3 regions of the Kocuria kalidii genome follow, and region 3 is predicted to be linked to each of the others. Evidence: riboswitches for the same ligand, from Rfam matches in the RefSeq annotation. Region 3 holds a riboswitch; each other region holds the start of a gene.
What was found. A riboswitch is a leader RNA that binds a small molecule or an ion and turns the genes downstream of it on or off. The one in region 3 is predicted to bind S-adenosylmethionine.
Positions count from the first base shown of each region.

Region 1 (7,221 bases), on a different contig from region 3:
GCGGGCACCCGCGGGTCGAACGGTGTGCCCGGGGTCAGCCGCGCGTGCCGTGCTGGACGATCAGCGGCCGGCCCGCCGGCTGGACCACGCGTTCGCGGACGGTCCGGGCCGCCGCCACGAGGTGCTCCAGCGACGCCTTCGTCTCCTCGTAGCCGCGGGTCTTCAGGCCGCAGTCCGGGTTGACCCACAGGGTCCGCGCCGGGACGTGCTCGAGGGCCCGCTCGAGCAGCTGCTCGACCTCCTCCCGGGAGGGCACGCGCGGGGAGTGGATGTCCCACACGCCCGGGCCGATGCCCCGGGAGAAGCCGGCGGCCTCGAGGTCGGTGAGCACCTCCATCCGGGACCGGGCCGCCTCGATGCTCGTGACGTCGGCGTCCAGGCCGTCGATCGCGCCGACCACCTCGCCGAACTCCGAGTAGCACAGGTGGGTGTGGATCTGGGTCCCGTCCCGCACCCCCGAGGTGGCCAGGCGGAACGCGTCCACCGACCAGTCGAGGTAGGCCTGCTGGTCGGCCCGCCGCAGGGGCAGGAGCTCCCGCAGCGCCGGCTCGTCCACCTGGATGATCCCGATCCCGGCGGCCTCGAGGTCCGCGACCTCGTCCCGCAGCGCGAGCGCCACCTGGTTCGCCGTCTCCCCGAGCGGCTGGTCGTCGCGCACGAAGGACCACGCGAGGATCGTCACCGGTCCGGTCAGCATGCCCTTGACCGGCCGGTCGGTGAGGGACTGGGCGTGGCCGATCCACGGCACCGTGAACGCCTCGCCGCGCAGGCCCTCGCCTTCCCGGCTGACGTCGCCCCACAGGATCGACGGGCGGGTGCAGCGGGAGCCGTAGGACTGCACCCAGCCGTGGACGGTGGTCGCGAAGCCGTCGAGGTGCTCGGCGAAGTACTGGACCATGTCGTTGCGCTCGGGCTCGCCGTGCACCAGCACGTCCAGGCCCAGCTCCTCCTGCAGCCGCACGACCCGCTCGATCTCCTCGCGCAGGAACTCGTCGTACCGGGCGTCCGGAAGGCGTCCGGCCCGGTGCCGGGCGCGGGCGGCACGGACCTCGGGGGTCTGCGGGAACGAGCCGATCGTGGTGGTGGGCAGCGGGGGGAGCGGGCCCGACGCCGTGAAGGACCGGCCCTCCTGCGCGATCCGGCGGACCTCCGCCGGGGACCGTCCGATCTCCGCGGCGCTCAGCGACGCCGCGCGCCCCCGGACGGCCGCGTCGCGGACCCCCGCCGCCCCCTCGCGGGTGCGACGGGCCTCGGCCGCCTCGGCCAGCTGCCCGGCGACCGACTCCTCGCCGTCGGCGAGGCCGCGGGCGAGGGTGACGACCTCGCCGACCTTCTGGTCCGCGAACGCGAGCCAGCTGCGCAGCAGCGGGTCCAGCCCGGTCTCCTCGGCGACGTCGTGCGGGACGTGGAACAGCGAGGTCGAGCTGGCCACGGACACCCGGGCGCCCCCGCTGGCCAGCTCCCCGAGCCGGGCGAGCCGGCCGCCCAGATCGGCCCGCCACACGTTGTGCCCGTCCACGGCCCCGGCCACGAGCACGGCGGAGTCCTCGCCCTGGAAGAACTCCAGCTCCTCGGTCGTCGGGGCCGCGCCCTCGACGAGGTCGAGGTGCAGCGCCTCCACGCCGGAGCAGGCCAGGGGGTGCAGCAGCGGCCCGGGGGAGCCGTAGGAGGTGGTCACGAACAGCTGCGGGCGCCCGGTCACGGCGGTCAGCGTCGTGTAGGCGTCCCACACGGACGGGGCGAGCTCCTCGGTGGGCACGTGCTGGTCCGCCACGAGGGCCGGCTCCTCGAGCTGCACCCAGTCCGCGCCGGCCGCGGCGAGGTCCCGCAACAGCTGCGCGTACACCGGGAGCAGGTCGGGGAGCCGCTGCAGCGGGTCGAAGCCGGCGGGGGCGTCGTCGTCGGCCTTGGCCAGGAGGAGGAAGGACACCGGGCCCACGAGGACCGGGCGGACGGTGAAGCCGTGCGCGGCGGCGCGGCGGACGTCGGCCACGAGCCGGTCGGCGGTGGCGCGGAACGGGGTGCCCGGGCCGATCTCGGGGACCAGGTAGTGGTAGTTGGTGTCGAACCACTTGGTCAGCTCGAGGGGAGCGCGCCCGGCGTCGCCGCGGGCCAGCACGAAGCTCGCGTCGAGGTCGAGGCGGCCGTCGGGGTCCGCGAGGTCGGCGAAGCGGGACGGGACCGCGCCGAGGGCCACGGTGGTGTCCAGCACCTGGTCGTAGAGGGGGAACGCCGCCGGCAGGGACGAGTCCTGCGCGCCGAGGCCGAGCTCCACGAGCCGGCGGTAGGTGGCCAGCTGCAGCTCGGCGGCGGCCGACTCGAGCGCGTCGCGGCCCGAGCGCCCGGCCCAGTAGGCCTCGAGGGCCTTCTTGAGCTCGCGGCGGCGGCCGATCCGGGGGTAGCCGGTGATGGTGGCGGACGGAAAGGCGGACGGAACGGCGGGCGGAACGGCGATGGGGAACGTGGTCTGCTGGGTGCTCACGGTGGTCTCCTGAGAAGGTGGCGTGGGGTCGTGCGGAACGGTGGGGACCTGCGTGCTCAGGCGGGGAGCAGCAGGTCGTCGAGCAGGTCGTCGAGCGGGACGGGAACGTGCGGGACGCGGGGCAGGTCCACGCGCTCGAGCAGGTCGAGCGCGGCCCGGTGCTCGTTGAAGGTGTAGAGGTGCAGCCCGGGCGCGCCGGCGTCCAGGGCCGCGCGGGCGAGCCGGGCCGCGAAGGCCACGCCCGCGCGGTGCCGCTCGGCGGGCCCGGGTGCGTCCTCGAGCGCGGCGGCCAATCCGGGGTGGGGCGCCAGGCCGGCCAGACGGCACAGGGTGCGCAGCCGCCGCGGGTCGGTGACCGGCATGATCCCCGGGACGATCGGGATGCTCACCCCGGCCGCCCGCGCCGCCGCGACCAGGCGCTCGTAGCGCTGCGGGCGGAAGTAGACCTGGGTGATCGCGAAGTCCGCCCCCGCGCGCTGCTTGGCGAGCAGCACCTCGATGTCGTGCCGGAACGACGGGGACTCCGGGTGCCGGGACGGGTACGCGGCGACGCCCACGGCGAGCCGGCCGGCCGCCAGGGCCGCGCCGTGGCGCTGCTCGACCTCGCGCACGAGCTCCACGAGGTCGCCGGCGTTCGGGAGCTCGCCGGGCTCGGCCCCCGGGTCCAGGTCGCCGCGCAGGGCCAGGACGCCCCGGACGCCGCGCCGGACCAGGGTGTCCACGGTGTCCTCCAGCTCGGCCCGCGTGCTGCCGACGCAGGTGAGGTGCGCCAGCGGCCGCAGGCAGGTGCGGGCCAGGAGGTGGTCGAGCAGGGCGAGGGAGCTGTCCCGGCGCTGCTCGTCCCCGCTGTAGGTCACCGCGACGTGGTCGGGGCGGGTCGGCTCGAGCTCCTCGATGGTCCGCAGCAGCGTGTCGGCGCTGGCCGCGCTGCGGGGCGGGTACAGCTCGTAGGACAGGGACGGCGGCGCCGGCCGGGCGATCGGGCGTGGTGTCACGTTCTTCCTCCAAGGGTCACCCCGAGGGAGGGCGGCAACCCTCCCGGGGCGGACCCGGGGGGAAGCGACAGCTCCATCGGTCCTGGCGGGAGCACCGTTCCGCGTCCCCGTGGCGGGGTGCGCGGATGGTTGCTGCGGCGTCGACGAGCCAGGTCTCTCGGCCGCTCTGGATAGATGCAGGACCCATTCCAGCGGCTGCCCGCCGCGAGGCCAAGTCCGGGCGCGCAGAAGACGCCGACGCCCCGACTGTGACGACCACCGCGTCACATGGCGCAACACGGACGCACGGCGACGCACGAGCCGCACGCCACGGCGCAGCACGGGCGCACGGCACGCGGCGCAGCACGGACGGCGGGGTCCCGCGGGGCGGTCCACGGCGAGCCCGCCGCAGACCGGCGGGGACGCCTGCCCCGTCACGATCCGGTCTCGGCCCTTGCCGTGCCCGTGCCGGCGATCTAGTCTTGGACAACCAACAGGTTGATCAAGGAATCAGTTGACAAACACCGTGGACCCCGGCGACGACGACCTCCTCGACAGGGCCTTCCTGGCTCTCGCCGACCCGGTCCGCCGCCGCATCGTCGCCCGGCTCAGCCGCGGCCCGGCCACGGTCACCGAACTGGCGGAACCCTTCGCGATCACCAAGCAGGCGGTCTCGAAGCACATCCAGGTCCTCGAGCAGGCGCAGCTCGTCACGCGCACCCGTGACGCCCAGCGCCGGCCCGTCCACCTGGACCCCGCACGGCTGGAGGCGCTCACCGCCTGGATCGACCGGTACCGGCTGGTCCGGGAGGAGCAGTTCCGCCGCCTCGACGCCGTGCTCGACACCCGAGCCGCAGACCGCGGCGAGCACACCCAGGACTGAACCATGGGACATCCTCTGCACCTGACCGTCCCCGACGGACTTCCCTACATCGACTACGAGCGCGAGCTCGACCACCCGGTCGCGGAGGTCTTCCGCGCCCACGCGGACCCCGCCCTGCTGCGGGAGTGGCTCGGTCCCCGCGGCACGAACATCGACGTCTCCTCCTACGACTTCCGGTCCGGCGGGGCCTACGAGTACCACCACACCGGCCCGGACGGCGTCACCTACGCCTTCCGGGGCGTGCTGCACACGGTCCGCGAGAACGAGCTGGTCGTGCAGACCTTCGAGTTCGGGGGCTACCCGGACGTGGTCAGTCTGGAGTTCCTCCGCTTCGACGAGCTCGCGGACGGCCGCTGCCGGCTGCGGGGCCACGTCGTCCACCCCTCCCAGGAGGCCCGGGACGGCATGGCCGCCTCCGGCATGGAGAGCGGGATGGCCGACGGCTACGAGCGGCTCGAGGAGCTGCTCTCCCGGCGGCCCGCACGGGACGGGACCTGACCGCGGACCCCGCGACCCCGGTCGACGGGCGTGACGACATCGGCCGGGTGTGACGTGCGCCACGCGGTGCGCGGCTACGATCGGACCCATGATGCGATTCCTGGTGCTGGCGCTCCTCCTGGTGCTGACGCTGCTCCTGGTCCTGGCCGCCTCCCTCGGGTCCAACGGCTGGTGGCTCCTCGTCCCGGTGGTCCTCGTGCTGCTGGTGGTCGGGGTGTGGGACGTCGTCCAGACGAAGCACTCGATCCTGCGCAACTACCCGATCCTGGGGCACATGCGCTTCTTCCTGGAGTCCATCCGCCCGGAGATCCAGCAGTACTTCATCGAGCGCAACTTCGACGGCAAGCCCTTCGACCGCGACACGCGGTCCCTGGTCTACGCCCGGGCCAAGGGCACCATGGGGGACAAGGCCTTCGGCACCGAGCGCGAGGTGAACCGGATGGGCTACGAGTACCTCCTGCACTCCACCGCGCCGGTGCCGCCCCCGGAGGAGGCCCCGCGGGTCCGGCTCGGCGGACCCGGCTGCACGCAGCCGTACGAGATGTCCCTGCTGAACATCTCCTCCATGAGCTTCGGCTCGCTGTCGAAGAACGCGGTCCTGGCGATGAACAAGGGCGCGGCCCTGGGCGGTTTCGCCCAGGAGACCGGCGAGGGCGGACTGACGGAGTTCCACCGCGAGTACGGCGCGGACCTGGTCTGGGAGATCGGGTCGGGGTACTTCGGCACCCGGGACGCCGAGGGCGACTTCGATCCGGAGGCCTTCCGGGAGAAGTCCCGTCTGCCCGAGGTCAAGGCCGTCACGATCAAGCTCTCACAGGGGGCCAAGCCGGGTCTGGGGGGCGTGCTGCCCGGGCCCAAGGTGACCGCCGACATCGCCCGCGCCCGCGGGGTCCCCGAGGGGGTGACCTGCATCTCCCCGGCCAGCCACTCGGCGTTCACCACCCCGCGGGAGCTGGTGCGCTTCATCGGCCGGCTGCGGGAGCTCTCCGGTGGCAAGCCCATCGGCTTCAAGCTGTGCGTCGGGTCCCGCGTGGACGTGCTGGCCATGTGCAAGGCCATGCTCGAGGAGGACGTCGCCCCGGACTACATCATCGTGGACGGCAACGAGGGCGGCACCGGGGCGGCGCCGCTGGAGTACCAGGACCACGTGGGAACGCCCCTGACCGAGGGCCTGATGCTGATGAACAACGCCCTGGTCGGCGTCGGGCTGCGCCCCCCGATCAAGCTGGGTGCGGCGGGCAAGGTCGCCTCCGGATCCGACATCGTGAAGCGGATGATCCAGGGCGCGGACTTCACGATGAGCGCCCGCGCCATGATGATGGCCACCGGATGCATCCAGGCGCAGAAGTGCCACACCAACACGTGCCCCGTGGGCGTGGCCACCCAGGACAAGCGGCTGATGCGCGCCCTGCACGTGGAGGACAAGGGGGACCGGGTGCACAACTACCACAGGGCCACGGTCCGCGAGGCGGTGCAGATCATGTCCTCGATGGGGTGCAGCGACATGCGGCAGCTCTCGCCGCAGATGCTCCGGCGGCGCGTCGACCACCTGACCACCCGCTCCTACGCCCACATCTACAACTGGATGGAACCCGGCGAGCTGCTCACCGCGCCGCCGCGAACCTGGGCCGACGACTGGGAGCTGGCCGATCCCGACCACTTCGGCCTCTACCGCCCGGGGCCCGGCAAGATCGAGCGGCGCGACGACCCGGCCGTCGTCCACCCCGACCGCCCGGGCGCGGCGCCGGACTCCGGCGCCGCGGGCCGCCCCGAGGGGGACCCGGGCGAGGACTCCTGAGCGCTGCCGCGCCCCGACGCGTGCCCCGGGTCACGGGCCGCTAGACTTGCACGGTACGAGCCCCTGGGTCCTTTCCTGCCGGCGCCGCGCCGCCTCGGGCGTGCGGGCGGGAGCGGGCCGACGCAGGGGCGTTGTCGTGCCCGGCCGGGATGCACCTCCGCCGGGCCCCGCGGGGAAAGTCCCGCGTCATCCAGGCAGGAGAGTCGTTCAATGCCAGCAATCGTGATCGTCGGCGCCCAGTGGGGCGACGAGGGCAAGGGCAAGGCCACCGACCTGCTCGGGGGCCGCGTGGACTACGTGGTCAAGCCCAACGGCGGCAACAACGCCGGGCACACCGTGGTGGTGGGCGGCGACAAGTTCGAGCTCAAGCTCCTGCCGGCGGGCATCCTGAGCCCCAACGCCGTCCCCGTGATCGGCAACGGCGTCGTCGTCAACCCCCAGGCCCTCTTCGAGGAGATCGACGGTCTCGAGGCCCGCGGCGCCGACACCTCCCGGTTGCAGATCTCCGCGAACGCGCACCTCGTGGCCCCGTACCACCAGACGATGGACCAGGTCAGCGAGCGCTTCCTCGGCAAGCGGGCGATCG
Region 1 covers NZ_JBISWJ010000044.1:58,457-65,677, reverse strand. The annotation lists gene metE (5-methyltetrahydropteroyltriglutamate--homocysteine S-methyltransferase) at 35-2,482, opposite strand; gene ACH9D3_RS06895 (methylenetetrahydrofolate reductase) at 2,539-3,477, opposite strand; SAM riboswitch class I at 3,548-3,654, opposite strand; gene ACH9D3_RS06890 (ArsR/SmtB family transcription factor) at 3,983-4,339, shown strand; gene ACH9D3_RS06885 (SRPBCC family protein) at 4,343-4,837, shown strand; gene ACH9D3_RS06880 (FMN-binding glutamate synthase family protein) at 4,926-6,635, shown strand; gene ACH9D3_RS06875 (adenylosuccinate synthase) at 6,846-7,221, shown strand, end outside.
Region 1: it holds a riboswitch for S-adenosylmethionine, as region 3 does, so the genes downstream of both, ACH9D3_RS06895 (methylenetetrahydrofolate reductase) here and ACH9D3_RS13030 (bifunctional o-acetylhomoserine/o-acetylserine sulfhydrylase) in region 3, are expected to answer to the same signal.

Region 2 (7,221 bases), on a different contig from region 3:
ACCGAGTTCAGGTTGTAGATCTGCGGGACGCCCTTCGGGAACGCGCCCATGAGGGAGCGGATCAGCGTGGGCGCCGTGTAGTAGGTGGTGACCCCGTAGCGCTCGACGACCTCGAAGTGCCGGCCCCAGTGCGGGGTGTTCGGGGTCCCCTCGTAGATCACCTCGGACACGCCGTTGACCAGCGGGCCGTAGATCTCGTAGGTGTGCGCGGTGACCCACGCGAGGTCGGCCGTGCACCAGTGCACGGTCGAGTCCACCTTGGCCGGGTCGTTGCGGGTGGACAGCTCGTCCGGGCGCAGCCGCCCCCCGTCGTCGAGCACGTCCGGTAGGAGGTCGAACAGCAGGGCGTGCGTGTACGCGGTCTGCACGAGGTAGCCGCCCATCGTGTGCACCAGGCCCTTGGGCCTCCCGGTGGTCCCGGAGGTGTAGATGATGAACAGCGGCGTCTCGGCGTCGAACGCCTCGGGCTCGTGCACGTCGGACTGCTCGGCGATCAGCTCGTGCCACCACACGTCGCGCCCGCGCGTCCACGGGACCGCGTCCTCGTCCTTGGAGTGCGTGCCCCGGGTGCCCCGCGGCAGGTCCGTGCGGCCCGGCCGCGAGGTGCGGCGCACGACGACGACGTGTTCGACCGCGTTGTCGCCGCCGCAGGCCTCGTCCGCGACGGCCTTGACGGGAACCACGGCCCCGCGCCGGTGCTGCCCGTCCGTGGTCACGAGGACCTTCGCGCCGGTGTCCTCCACCCGGAACCGCAGCGCCTCGGCGGAGAAGCCCCCGAAGACCAGCGAGTGCACCGCACCGATGCGGGCGCAGGCCAGGGTGATGATCACGGTTTCCGGGATGACGGGAAGATAGATCACCACCCGGTCGCCCTGCTCCACGCCCAGCGCGAGCAGGGCGTTGGCCGCCCGGGAGACCTCCCGCTGCAGGTCCGCGTAGGTGTAGACTAGGCGGTCGCCGGGCTCCCCCTCGAAGTACAGGGCCACGTGGGCGCCGCGGCCGGCCTCGACGTGGCGGTCCACGCAGTTGTGCGCCACGTTGAGCTTCCCGCCCTCGAACCACGCGAGCTCCGGGACCGACCAGGTGGGGCTGCCGTCGGCGTCCTTGCCGATCCGCCGCGGCGCCGCGAAGCGGTGGGCCGTGGTCCACGGCTCGGCCCAGTCCAGGCGGGAGGCCTGGTTCTCCCAGAACGCGATCCGGGCCTCGTCCGAGACGCGCGCGGGGTTCGGGACGGGGGAGTGCGGGTCGCTCCAGCTGTGGCTCACGGTGCTGCGGTCCTTTCCTGCCGGCGCGAAATCTGTCTGCGCGAAATCTGTCTGCGCGAAACCTGTCTGCCCGGCTCCGGTCTGCGCGGTTCCTGCTCGGGCGGACGGGTCCACTGTGCCAGGCGCACGTGTCACGCCCATTTCCGGACGGCCCACTTCTCGAACACGCCCAGCAGGGCGTCGGAGAGCTTGCCGAGCACGGCCAGCAGGACGATCGCCAGGAGCAGGCGGTCGGTGCGGCCGTTGTTCTGCGAGTCGGTGAGCAGCCAGCCCAGGCCCATGGAGGCCCCCAGCAGCTCGGCGGCCACCAGGAACAGCCACGCCTGGGCCAGGGCCAGGCGGAGACCCGAGATCACCGACGGCATGACCGCCGGCAGCTGCACCGTGGTGAGCAGGCGCAGCCCGTGGATCCCGAAGGCCCGCGCCGCCTCGATGAGGTTGCGGTCCACGTGCCGCAGCGCCGCGGAGACGGTGGTGTAGACGGGGAAGAACGCGCCGATGGCCACCAGCGTCACCTTCGAGTCCTCGCCGAGGCCGATCCACAGCAGCAGCAGCGGCACCCACGCCAGCGAGGGCACGGCCCGGAAGGCCCCGATCGTGGGGCCGACCAGCGTGGAGCCCCAGCGGGAGAGGCCGATGAAGGACCCCGCCAGGAGGCCCAGCCCGGCGCCGAGCAGGAAGCCGATCAGCACGCGCTGGGTCGAGATGCCCACGTGCGTCCACAGGTCCCCGCCGGCCAGCAGGCCGAGCCCGGCCTCGAGCACCGCGAGCGGGGCCGGCAGCTGGACGGCGCTGAAGACTCCGGCGGTGGACAGCACGTGCCACAGCAGCAGCAGCGCCGCGGGCAGGAGCAGGCCCAGCCCGGTGCGCAGCAGGGGCCGCCGCCGGGAAGCCTCCGCGGCCGGCGGGGGCGCGTCGTCCGGGGCGTCGGTGCGCTCGGCCTCCTCGGCAGGGGGCAGCGGCCGCGTCATTCCTGCTCCCCGACGAGCTCGGCCCCGCGGTCGGCGTCGGCGTTCTCGGCGTAGGAGCTCTCCACGATGCTCGCGAGCGCCTCGTCGATCTGCTCCTGGCCGGCCACGTCGTCGGACTCGACGAAGATCGGACCCACCTTCTCGAGGACCGCGAGCTGCTCGTCGCCGGGCACGTGGTCGATGTCCAGGTTGGTGCGCTCGAGCACCTTCTCGGCCACGGACAGCTCGATCCCGGCCGCCTCGGAGAGCAGCTGCGCGGTCTCCCGGGTGTTCGCCTGCGCCCACTCCCGGGCGTAGGCGTAGACGTCCACCACGGTCTGGGCGGCCTCGGGCCGCTCCTCGAGGAAGGTCTCGTGCGCGTTCAGGAAGCCGTAGGTGTTGAAGTCGACGTTGCGGTAGAACAGCTCGGCGCCGTCCTCCTCCGCGGCGGCCATGATCGGGTCGAGCCCGGCCCAGGCGTCCACCTGGCCGTTCTCGAGGGCGGCGCGGCCGTCGGCGTGCTGCAGGGTCTGGATCGTGACGTCCCCCGGGTCCACCCCCGCCTCGTCGAGGGCCTGGAGCAGGAAGAAGTAGGGGTCGGTGCCCTTGGTCGCGGCCACGGTGCGGCCCGCCAGATCGGCGACCTCCTGCACCTCGCTGTCCGCCGTGGTCACCAGGGCGGACCACTCCGGCTGCGAGTAGACGTCGATCACGTGGATCGGGGTGCCGTTGCTGCGGGCCAGCAGCGCCGCGGAGCCCGCGGTGGAGCCGATGTCGACCGCCTCGGCGCGCAGCGCCTCGTTGGCCTTGTTCGACCCGGCGGACTGCACCCACTCGACCTCGACGCCCTCAGCGGAGAACGCCTCCTCGAGCCACCCCTTCTCCTTGATCACGACGGAGAGCGGGTTGTAGGTGGCCCAGTCCACGCGGACGGTGCCGTCGCCGGCGGCCTCCGCCTGGCCCTCGCCCTCACCGGCCATGCAGCCGGTCAGGGCGAGCGCCAGGACGGCGGTGAGAGCGGGGATCGTGCGGACGGAGCGCTGGGGCAGGGGCATGGCGGGGCCTTTCGTGGTGGACGGGCGGGGCCGGTGGCGCGGGCGGGCGCGGCGGTCCGGGGAACGGGGCGGGGCGGTTCGGGGGCGGGTCAGCGGGTCGCGTCAGTGGTGGGTGTCGACGCCGAGGTGGCCGAGGAGCTGCACGCGCAGGTCGGCGAGGACCTCGGAGGACCGGTCCCGGGGGCGCTCCCCGGGCACCGGGAGCACCGTGCTGATCGACGCCGGGGCGGTGGGGCCGGTCCGGTCCAGGACCACGATCCGGTCCGCGAGCTGCAGCGCCTCGTCCACGTCGTGGGTGACGAGCAGGACGGTCGTGGGCTGGGCCTCGTGGATCGTGAGCAGGAGGTCCTGCATCCGGAGGCGGGTGAGGGCGTCGAGCGCGCCGAAGGGCTCGTCGAGCAGGAGGACGCCGGGGTTGCGGGCGAGGGCCCGGGCCAGGGAAGCGCGCTGGGCCATGCCTCCGGAGATCGCACGGGGGCGGTGGTCCGCGTGCGCGGTGAGGCCGACCAGGCGCAGCAGGTCGTCGATCTCGGCGTTGCCCTCGTCGCGGGGGAGCCCACGGGGCAGGCCCAGGCGGACGTTCTCGCGGACGGAGCGCCACGGCAGCAGGCGGGGCTCCTGGAAGGCGACCGCGCAGCGCGGGTCGATCCCGGACACGGGCGTGCCGTCGATGAGCACCCGGCCCGCGGAGGCGGTGTCGAGCCCCGCCGCGGCGCGCAGCAGGGTGGACTTCCCGCACCCCGACGGCCCCAGGATCGCCAGCACCTCGCCGGGCCCGGCGGTGACGTCCACGTCCTGCAGGACGTGGTGGGTCTCGCGGCCGGACGGGAAGGCCTTGCCGACGTGCTCGAACGCCACGGAGAAGGCGCGCTTCGGGGTGCCCGGTGCGCCGGACGGCGCAGGGCGGAGCAGGGAGGTGCTCATGATCAACTCCATCGGTCCTGGCTTTAGCACCTTGCACGGGGGATCAGGAGGATCCGTGCCGGTTGCTGCGACGTCGACGAGCCAGGTCTCTCAGCCGCTCCGGATGGTTACGCGGTCCATTGAACGTCCTCGACGTGTTCCCTGGCAAATGCGCTCCCTCCGCGGCGACGGCGGGACCGGGTGGCACGCGGGCCGTCCGTGCCCCACCATGGACCCATGACGAGCCGCAATCCCTCGCCCCGAGCCGACCTGGTGCGCGACGCCTGCACGGCGTTCGGCGCGGTCCTCGACGGCCTCGGCGACGACGACTCCTGGGCCGCGACCGGGTGCACGGGGTGGTCGGTCCGGGACCTCGTGCACCACTGTGCGATGGATGGGCTGCGGGGGCTGGTCGCCCTGCACACGCCCACGACCGCCCGCCCGGACCGGGACGCCGCGACCTACTGGACGGACTGGGGCGGGGACCCGGAGGCGGCCGCCGAGAGCCGGCGCCGGGCCCGGGTGGCGGCCTCCATGCTCCCGGACTGGGACGCCGTGCGCGAGCTCTACCGCGGGACCGCCGGGGCGCTCGTGCACGCGGCCGAGCACCGCGGCAGCGGCGGCGCGGTCCGCACCGACGGGCACGTGCTGCGCGTCGAGGACCTGCTGAGCACCCTCGCGGTGGAGGCCACGGTGCACCACCTGGACCTGATCCAGCACCTGGACGGCTCGCCCGGGCCCGCCGCGGACGGGCTCGCCGAGGTCCGCCGGGTCCTCACCGACCTCTGGGAGCGGGAGCCGCTCGAGCACTGGAGCGACGAGCACTTCGCCCGCGTGGGCACCGGCCGGGCGGAGCTGTCCGCCCCGGAGCGCGCGGAGCTGGGAGCGTACGCCGACCTCCTGCCCCTCTTCTCCTGAACCTCCCCCGCTACCCCGGGGCGGGGACGTGGTTCCCGTGCCAGGCTGGGGGCATGAGCCGCAACGACCCCGCCGTCATCGACCGCCTCCTGACCCGGCCCGGCCGGTGGGCCGTCGTGGGACTGACCGGCAACACGGCCCGCACCGCGCACTCGGTCGCGCGGCGGCTCCGGGACGACCTCGGCATGACGATCGTCCCCGTGAACCCGAAGGGCGAGCCGGTGCACGGCGAGCGCGGCTTCCGCACGCTCGCCGAGGTCCCGCGGCCGATCGACGTGGTGGACTGCTTCGTCAACTCCCGGCGCGTCGGCGCGGTGGTGGACCAGGCCATCGCCGCCGGCGCGGGAGCGGTGTGGCTGCAGCTCGGCGTCGTGGACGAGGACGCGGCCGCCCGGGCCGAACGGGCCGGCCTCGACGTGGTCATGGACACCTGCCCCCTGATCGAGCTCCGGCCCCGGCTCCGGCGGGGCTGGACCCTCGACCCCCGCCGGGATCCGCCGTTCCTCCCGCCCGCCTGAGCCGCCCCGTCCCCGGCGGGACGCGGCTTGCGCCGGGCGCGGGGAGAGCCGCTAAACTGTTCCGCGACGACGATGACGAGTCCCGACGCGAAGCTCTGGCTGGTCGGGCGGCAACCCTCTCCCGTAGCGGGGTGCCCCAGATGAACATCGGGCCGCGGTGCACCCGCTCCGTGGCAAGTACGGCGCCCCTGAGTGCGTCGGACCCGCGAGCAGGTCTCCACGACGCACGGGCGCGGGTCGGCATCGACCCGGGAGGAACACCCTTGAGCAAGCGCATCGCCCTGAACGCGTTCGACATGACCTGCGTGGGCCACCAGGCCCCCGGCCTGTGGAAGCACCCGCGCTCCCGCGCGGACGAGTACAACACGATCGAGTACTGGACGGACGTGGCCCAGCTCCTGGAGCGGGGGCTGTTCGACGCCCTGTTCCTCGCGGACGTCGTCGGGTACTACGACGTCTACCAGAACTCCGCCGCACCGGTGATCAGGGACGCCACCCAGATCCCGGTCAACGACCCCTTCATGCAGATCTCCGCGATGGCGGCCGTGACGAAGCACCTGGGCTTCGGCGTGACCAGCGCCATCACCTACGAGCAGCCGTACCCGCTGGCCCGGAAGTTCGCCACGCTCGACCACCTGACCCGGGGCCGGATGGGCTTCAACGTGGTGACGTCCTACCTCAGGTCCGCCGCCGAGAACCACGGGCTGACGGAGCAGATCTCCCACGACGAGCGCTACGAGATCGCCGAGGAGTTCATGGAGGTCTGCTACAAGCTCTGGGAGGGCTCCTGGGAGGACGGCGCCGTCCGGCGCGACCGGGCCAACGGGGTCTTCGCCGACCCGGCCCTCGTGCACCCCATCCAGCACCACGGCAAGTACTTCGACGTCCCGGGCATCGGCCTGACCGAGCCCTCGCCGCAGCGCACGCCGCTGATCTTCCAGGCCGGTGCGTCCTCCCGCGGGCGGGCGTTCGCCGGCCGCCACGCCGAGGCGGTGTTCGTGGGCGGCATCCGACCCGACCTCACCCGCGTGGTCACCGACAAGCTGCGGGACGAGGCGGAAGCCCACGGGCGGGGCCGTGACGACCTCAAGATCTTCGCCATGCTGCACGTGATCGTCGACGAGACCGACGCGAAGGCCGAGCAGAAGCGCCGCGACTACGAGCGCTACGCGGACACCGACGGGGCCCTGGGCCTCGTGGGCGGCTGGTCCGGCGTGGACCTGGGCCGCTACGACGAGAACGACGTCCTGGAGTACATCAAGACCGAGTCCATCCAGTCCTTCCTGACCCCGTTCACCACCGCCGACCCCCACAAGAAGTGGACGGTCAAGGAGGTCGCGAAGCACATCTCGATGGGCGGCATGGGCGTGCCCATCGTCGGCTCCCCGCAGACGGTGGCCGACGAGCTCGAGCGCTGGATCGACGAGGGCGGGCTGGACGGCATCAACCTCGCCTACCACGTGTCCCCGGGATCGTTCGAGGACTTCGTGGAGTGGGTCGTGCCGGAGCTGCAGAAGCGCGGCCGCTACCGGACCGGGTACGAGGGCACCACGCTGCGCGAGAACCTCTACGGCCAGGGCCGGACCAAGGTGCTCGGCACCCACCCGGCCGC
Region 2 covers NZ_JBISWJ010000044.1:110-7,330, reverse strand. The annotation lists gene ACH9D3_RS06645 (AMP-binding protein) at 1-1,265, opposite strand, end outside; gene ACH9D3_RS06640 (ABC transporter permease) at 1,397-2,236, opposite strand; gene ACH9D3_RS06635 (aliphatic sulfonate ABC transporter substrate-binding protein) at 2,233-3,270, opposite strand; gene ACH9D3_RS06630 (ATP-binding cassette domain-containing protein) at 3,373-4,194, opposite strand; SAM riboswitch class I at 4,200-4,304, opposite strand; gene ACH9D3_RS06625 (maleylpyruvate isomerase N-terminal domain-containing protein) at 4,411-5,091, shown strand; gene ACH9D3_RS06620 (CoA-binding protein) at 5,145-5,609, shown strand; SAM riboswitch class IV at 5,681-5,795, shown strand; gene ACH9D3_RS06615 (NtaA/DmoA family FMN-dependent monooxygenase) at 5,873-7,221, shown strand, end outside.
Region 2: it holds a riboswitch for S-adenosylmethionine, as region 3 does, so the genes downstream of both, ACH9D3_RS06615 (NtaA/DmoA family FMN-dependent monooxygenase) here and ACH9D3_RS13030 (bifunctional o-acetylhomoserine/o-acetylserine sulfhydrylase) in region 3, are expected to answer to the same signal.

Region 3 (7,221 bases):
CGGGGCGCGACCCGCCGCCGCTGCCGGGCCGCACCGGTGCTGCGGTGCCAGAATGTGCGCATGAGCACCCCCGCGCACCTCGCCCCGCGACCGCCCGCCTTCGGCTCCACCCGCGCCGACCTGTGGGCGCAGGTGCTCCTGGTGCTCGGGGTGTCCCTGGGCGCCTCGGCGGTCTACGCGGTGCTCTCCCTCGCCGAGGACCTCGCCCGCGGACCGCTGTCCGAGGCGCAGGCGACGATGAACCCGCCGCTGAGCCGGCAGCCGCTGTTCGACCTGCTGCGCCAGCTGACCGGCATCGCCCTGGACCTGGTGCCGGTCCTGCTGGCGCTGTACCTGCTCGCCGGCTCCGCAGGCGCCCTGCGCACGGTGCGCCGGCGGATCGGGCTCGACGCCCGCATGCCCCTCCCGGACCTCGGTCTGGGCACCGTGCTCTTCCTGCTCATGGGGGTGGGGACGCTGGCCCTCTACGGGGCCGGGCGGGCCCTGGGCATCACCGCGGAGGTCACCACATCGGGTCTCGGCGAGCACTGGTGGGCCGTTCCGGTGCTCCTGCTCTCGGCGCTGCGCCACGCCCTGCTCGAGGAGGTCGTCGTGGTCGCGTTCCTGACCGACCGGCTCACCCGCATCGGGTGGGGCTGGCCGGCGGTCCTGGTGGTCACGGCCCTGTTCCGCGGCAGCTACCACCTCTACCAGGGGATCGGGCCCTTCCTCGGCAACGTGGTGATGGGACTCGTCTTCGCGGAGCTCTACCGGCGCACCGGGCGGGTGATGCCGCTCGTCGTCGCGCACTTCCTGCTGGACGCCGTGGGCTTCCTCGGCACCGCGTGGCTGCTGGGCTGAGCCGGCTGCGGCCGGGCACCGGCGTGCCCGGCCGCAGCGGTCTCAGATGGTGACGGAGCCGTCCGGGGTGCTGAAGGTGACGGAGAGGACCCCGGGGGTGCCGGCGGGGTAGCGCCAGTCGACGTCGAGGTCGTCGAGGGCGGTCTCGACCGGGGCGCCCAGCCACTCGGTGACCCGCTCCGGGGCGCCGGCGATCGACATCCCGGCGAGGCCCACGTCCGTGATCCGCGCCTGGGACGGGTGCATCTCCGGGCCGGAGTCGAAGCGCACCATGAACGGCAGCTGCGGATCCGCGATCAGGCCCTTGACCCCGATCTGGTGCCACTCCAGGCACCGCCCGTCCGGGAACACCCGGCAGCCGGGGACGGAGGAACGGCCCAGTCGCCGTTCGAACGGCGCGAGGTCCTCGACCTCGACGACCCAGCCCAGCCAGCCGCCGCCGGCCTCGGAGCGGGCGCGCACGGCCTGGCCGAACGGGGCCTTCACCGCCGCGGGGTGCTCGAGGACCTCGACGACCTCGACGTACTGGTGGTTCGTGAGGGGGAGGATCATGTTGCGGGTGCCGAAACGGGGGTGCACACCGCCCTTGACCGGTTCGATCCCGAGCTGGTCGGCGATCCGCTCGGTGGTGGCCGCCAGGCCCTCCGGGCGGCAGGCGTAGGACACGTGGTCGACTCTCATGGCCACATCGTGGCACCGTGTGAGTTTCGTCTCCAAATCGGCCGGGCCCGGCCACGACGCGGTTCGCTCCCCGGCTCACCTTCCGGTCCGAACTCCGGTCCGCGGCGCGTCCGGCGCCGCGCGGGCCGGGCCGTTCTCGGGAGTCGTGCCCGGCCCCGGCTTGACGCCGCCGCGCCCGAATCCGGACAATGTTGTCCAGGTCATGAGCGCCAGCGTCCAAGCCCCAGCTAGCTGGCCGGCAACCCTCCTCCGCGGTGGGGTGCCCTGGGTGAAGACCAGGCTCCTCGCGACCCGCGAGCGAGCAAGCGCGGGTCCCCGGTGCCCGGCCGTCGCTCGGCCGCACCAGCTCGGCCGGAAACCGGACCCCTGACACCGCAAGGAGTCCCACGGCATGTCCGAGTCCCCCGCTGCCGGCACCGGCGCCCCCACGACCGCACGGCCCACCCCGGACAACCCGGCCGGCTGGTCCTTCGAGACCCGGCAGATCCACGCGGGGCAGAGCCCCGACCCGGTCACCGGGTCCCGGGCCCTGCCGATCCACCAGACCACGTCCTTCGTCTTCCCGGACGCCCAGGCCGCCGCCGACCGCTTCTCGCTCGCCGAGCTCGGCCCGATCTACACGCGGATCGGCAACCCGACCACGGAGGTCGTGGAGAACCGGATCGCCGCCCTCGAGGGCGGCGTGGGCGCCCTGATGGTCAGCGCGGGACAGTCGGCCACGACGTTCGCGGTGCTCAACGTCGCGGGAGCGGGCGACCACGTCGTGGCCAGCCCCAGCCTGTACGGCGGGACCTACAACCTCTTCAAGTTCACGCTGCCCAAGCTCGGCATCGAGACGACGTTCGTGACGGACCCGGACGACCCCGAGGCCTGGCGGAGCGCGGTGCGCCCGAACACCAAGGCCTTCTTCGCGGAGACGATCCCGAACCCGCGCAACGACGTCCTCGACATCGAGACGGTCGCCGGGATCGCCCACGACAGCGAGGTGCCGCTCATCGTGGACAACACCGTGGCCACCCCGTACCTGGTCCAGCCCTTCCGCTGGGGCGCGGACGTCGTGGTGCACTCCGCCACCAAGTTCCTGGGCGGCCACGGCACCGCCATCGGCGGCGTGATCGTGGACTCCGGCGCCTTCGACTTCGGCCGCTACCCCGAGCGCTTCCCCGGCTTCAACCAGCCGGACGAGTCCTACGGCGGGCTCGTCTACGCCCAGGCCCTGGGCGCGGAGGGCGTCTTCGGCGTCAACCTCTCCTACGTCCTCAAGGCCCGGGTGCAGCTGCTGCGCGACCTCGGCTCGGCGATCTCCCCGTTCAACGCGTTCCTCATCGAGCAGGGCATCGAGACGCTGTCCCTGCGGATGGAGCGGCACGTGGCCAACGCCGGGGCGGTGGCCCGCTGGCTGGCGGCCCGCCAGGACGTGCGCTCGGTGTCCTGGGCGGGGCTGGAGTCCTCGCCGTGGCACGAGCGGGCGCTGAAGTACGCGCCCCGGGGCGCCGGGTCGATCCTGGGCTTCGTGCTCGACGGCGGCCGGGAGGCCGGGGCCGCCTTCGTGGACGCCCTCACCCTGCACTCCAACGTGGCGAACATCGGGGACGTCCGCTCCCTCGTGATCCACCCGGCGTCCACCACGCACAGCCAGCTCCTCCCCGAGGAGCAGCTGGCGTCCGGCGTGGAGCCGGGCTTCGTGCGCCTGTCCGTGGGCCTCGAGCACATCGACGACATCCTCGCGGACCTGGAGCAGGGCTTCGCCGCGGCCGCGGCCGCGCGCGGAGGACAGGAGTGACCGTGACGGTCGTGCGGGGCGCCGCCGCCGGGACCGACGTCCGCGAGGACGGGGTGCCGCGCGTGGCCGAGATCGGCACCCTGGAGCTCGAGTCGGGCTTCCGGCTGCCCGGGGTCCGGATCGCCTACGAGACCTGGGGGACCCTCGCCCCGGACCGGTCCAACGCGGTCCTCGTCCAGCACGCCCTCACCGGGGACACCCACGTGGCCACCGGACGGGCCCGCCCCGGCGCCTCCGAGGCCGAGCGCCGCGCCGCGGAGACCGGCGGCTGGTGGGAGGGTCTGGTGGGCCCCGGCGCCGCCATCGACACGGACCGGTGGTTCGTGGTCTGCACCAACATCGTGGGCGGCTGCTACGGCTCCACCGGCCCGGCGACCCCCGCGCCGCCGGAGGTGGACCCCGAGGGGCGTCCCTGGGGCTCCCGCTTCCCGCTGATCACCGTCCGGGACGCCGTGCACGCCGAGGCGGCGCTCGCCGACGCCCTCGGCATCGAGGCGTGGCGCCTCGTGATCGGCGGCTCCATGGGCGGCGCCCGGGCCCTCGAGTGGGCCGTGACCCACCCGGACCGCGTGCGGGCGTGCGCGGTGGTCGCCGCGTGCGCCCGGTCCAGCGCCGAGCAGCTCGCGTGGGGCCAGGCGCAGAAGCTGGCGATCCACCAGGACCCCGACTTCCGGGGCGGGGACTACTACGACGGGCCGTTCCCCGTCACGGGCCTGGGGCTGGCCCGGCGGATCGCCCACATCACCTACCGCTCGCCCGACGAGCTGCACCACCGGTTCGGCTGCTCGCCGCAGGCCGGCGAGCAGGTCATCGACACGCACCCCGGTCGCCGGGGGCGCTACCAGGTGGAGAGCTACCTCGACCACCAGGCGTCCAAGCTCGCCGGGCGCTTCGACGCCAACAGCTACCTGGCCGTCAACGAGACCCTCATGTCCCACGACATCACGCGGAACCGGGGCACCCTGGAGGAGGCCCTGTCCATGACCTCGTGCGAGTGGCTCGTGGCGGCGGTGGACTCCGACCGGCTGTACCTGCCCCGCGAGTCGGACGTCCTGGCGGCCGCCCTGCCTGGAGACGTGCGGCGGCACACCCTCACCTCGCCGTCGGGCCACGACGGCTTCCTCATCGAGGCCCCGCAGCTCGGCCGGCTGCTCCTGGAGACGGTCCTGCACGAGCCCTGAGACCGTGCCCGCCGCACCCGGGTGGCAGACTGGAGCCATGACCGACACCCCCGCGACCGACACCCCCTTCGCCGTCTGGAACAACGACGCCGACGCCCGTCCCGGCACCCCGCTGCTCGTGCTGCTGCACGGCTACGGCTCGCACGAGCAGGACCTCATGGGCCTCGTCCCGGCCCTGCCGGAGGAGTTCAGCGTGGTGTCCCTGCGCGCTCCCGAGCCCATCGACTCGGGCTACCAGTGGTTCCCGCTCGCCGCGGACCTCAGCTTCTCGCTCGACCGGGTGGCGGAGGCCGTGCGGCCCGTCGCGGCCTGGCTGCGGGAGCTGGCCGCCGACCACCCCAGCATCACGCTGCTCGGGTTCTCGCAGGGCATGGCCATGGCCACGTCCCTCGCCCGCCACCTGCCCGGCGAGGTCACCGCGGTGGTCGGACTGTCCGGCTTCGTGGTGCCCGGGGCGCACCCCCTGTTCGCCGACGAGCGGCTGCGGGAGCAGCCGCTGCGGATGTTCTGGGGCCGCGACCCGCAGGACCCGGTCATTCCGCAGGAGCTGGTCGACTCCACGGCCGAGTGGGCGCTCGAGCACGCCGACGCCATGAAGGTGCACTACACCGGGGTGGGCCACGGGATCAGCCCGCAGGAGCTCGGGCACGTGCGCGAGTACCTGACGCAGGTGGTGCTGGGCGCCCCGGTCCGGGCGGTCAGCCGCCCGCGGTGATCCGGACGGAGGCACCCCCTGCGGAGACGACGTCGCCGGGGTGCAGCTGCCGGCCGCGGCGGGTCTCGACCTCCCCGTTGACCGAGACCTGACCGTCTTCCACGAGACCCCGGGCGTGCGCGCCGTCCTCGGCGAGGTTGGCCAGCTTGAGCGCCTGGCCCAGCCGGATCATGTCGTCGCGGATGGGCAGCTCGTCGGGGCCGCCGGGCGGCTGGGGAGTCGTCATGCGCCCATTGTCCCAGCTCCGGGCCGGTCCGCGCGCCCGGCGGGAATTGGCTACCCTGGGACGAGGACGTCGCACGCGGCGTCCTCGTTCATGACGGCCGACGGCGGCCGCTCTCCCGGCGGCGCTCCGCCGGGCCACACCACTGACCACGCGCGTCCGCAGCCGGCGGTCGGGCGGAATCCCGGAGGAAAACCACATGGCCCCCAAGTCCACGTTGGACAACGTCATCTCGCTGGCCAAGCGCCGCGGGTTCGTGTTCCAGGCGGGTGAGATCTACGGCGGCTCCCGCTCGGCCTGGGACTACGGGCCCCTCGGCGCGGAGCTCAAGGAGAACATCAAGCACGAGTGGTGGCAGACCTTCGTGCGCGGTCGCGAGGACATGGTGGGACTCGACTCCTCGATCATCCTCCCGAAGGCCGTCTGGGAGGCCTCGGGGCACGTGGCGACCTTCACGGATCCGCTCGTGGAGTGCACCTCCTGCCACAAGCGCGCCCGGCAGGACCACCTGGTGGAGGCCTTCGAGGAGAAGAAGGGCCGCGCCCCGGAGAACGGCATGGCCGACATCCCCTGCCCCAACTGCGGGACCAAGGGCCAGTGGACGGACCCGCAGCAGTTCTCCGGGCTGCTGAAGACGTTCCTGGGCCCCGTCGACAACCAGGAGGGCCTGCACTACCTGCGGCCCGAGACCGCGCAGGGCATCTTCGTCAACTTCAACAACGTGGTCACCGCGGCGCGGAAGAAGCCGCCGTTCGGGATCGGCCAGATCGGCAAGGCCTTCCGCAACGAGATCACCCCCGGCAACTTCATCTTCCGCACGCGCGAGTTCGAGCAGATGGAGATCGAGTACTTCACGCACCCGTCCGAGGCCGGGCACTGGTTCGACGAGTGGGTCGAGGCGTGCTGGGACTGGTTCACGGACCTGGGCATCGACCCCGATCACATGCGCCGCTTCGACGTCCCCGAGGACGACCGGGCGCACTACTCCGCCGGCACCATCGACATCGAGTACCGGTTCGGCTTCCAGGGCAATCCGTGGGGCGAGCTCATGGGCGTGGCCAACCGGACGGACTACGACCTCGGCGTGCACAACGAGCACTCGAACACCGACCTCAGCTACTTCGACCAGCAGAGCAACGAGCGCTACGTCCCGTACGTGATCGAGCCGTCCTTCGGGCTGACCCGCTCGATGATGGCGTTCCTGGTGGACGCGTACACCGAGGACGAGGCGCCCAACTCGAAGGGCGGCACGGACCGGCGCACGGTCCTGAAGCTGGACCCGCGCCTGGCGCCGGTGAAGGCCGCGGTGCTCCCGCTGTCCCGCAACGAGGACCTCTCGCCCAAGGCGAAGGACCTGGCCGCCGAGCTGCGCCGGAGCTGGAACATCGACTTCGACGACTCGGGGGCGATCGGGCGCCGCTACCGCCGCCAGGACGAGATCGGCACCCCCTACTGCATCACCGTGGACTTCGACACCCTCGAGGACCAGGCGGTGACCATCCGCGAGCGGGACGCGATGACCCAGGAGCGGGTGGCCCTCGACCAGGTCAAGTCCTACCTCGCCGGGAAGCTCGTCCGCTGATGAGCGGCGTGCACAGCGGACCGGGGCTGCGGCCGTGGCGGGACGGGGACGACCTGCGGCTGCTCGAGGTGTGGCCCGACGCGGAGACGCCCCAGGCGGCCGCCTTCCGTGCGGCACTGCGTCCCGACGACGACGCCCCGTGGTCGCGCACCCTCGTGGCGGAGGACTCCGGCGTGCCGGTCGCCGCGGGCACGGTCTACGAGTCGGCCCTGCACC
Region 3 covers NZ_JBISWJ010000087.1:19,169-26,389, reverse strand. The annotation lists gene ACH9D3_RS13040 (CPBP family intramembrane glutamic endopeptidase) at 61-840, shown strand; gene ACH9D3_RS13035 (VOC family protein) at 883-1,521, opposite strand; SAM riboswitch class IV at 1,720-1,835, shown strand; gene ACH9D3_RS13030 (bifunctional o-acetylhomoserine/o-acetylserine sulfhydrylase) at 1,913-3,304, shown strand; gene metX (homoserine O-acetyltransferase MetX) at 3,301-4,485, shown strand; gene ACH9D3_RS13020 (alpha/beta hydrolase) at 4,523-5,200, shown strand; gene ACH9D3_RS13015 (RNA-binding S4 domain-containing protein) at 5,184-5,426, opposite strand; gene ACH9D3_RS13010 (glycine--tRNA ligase) at 5,623-7,005, shown strand; gene ACH9D3_RS13005 (GNAT family N-acetyltransferase) at 7,005-7,221, shown strand, end outside.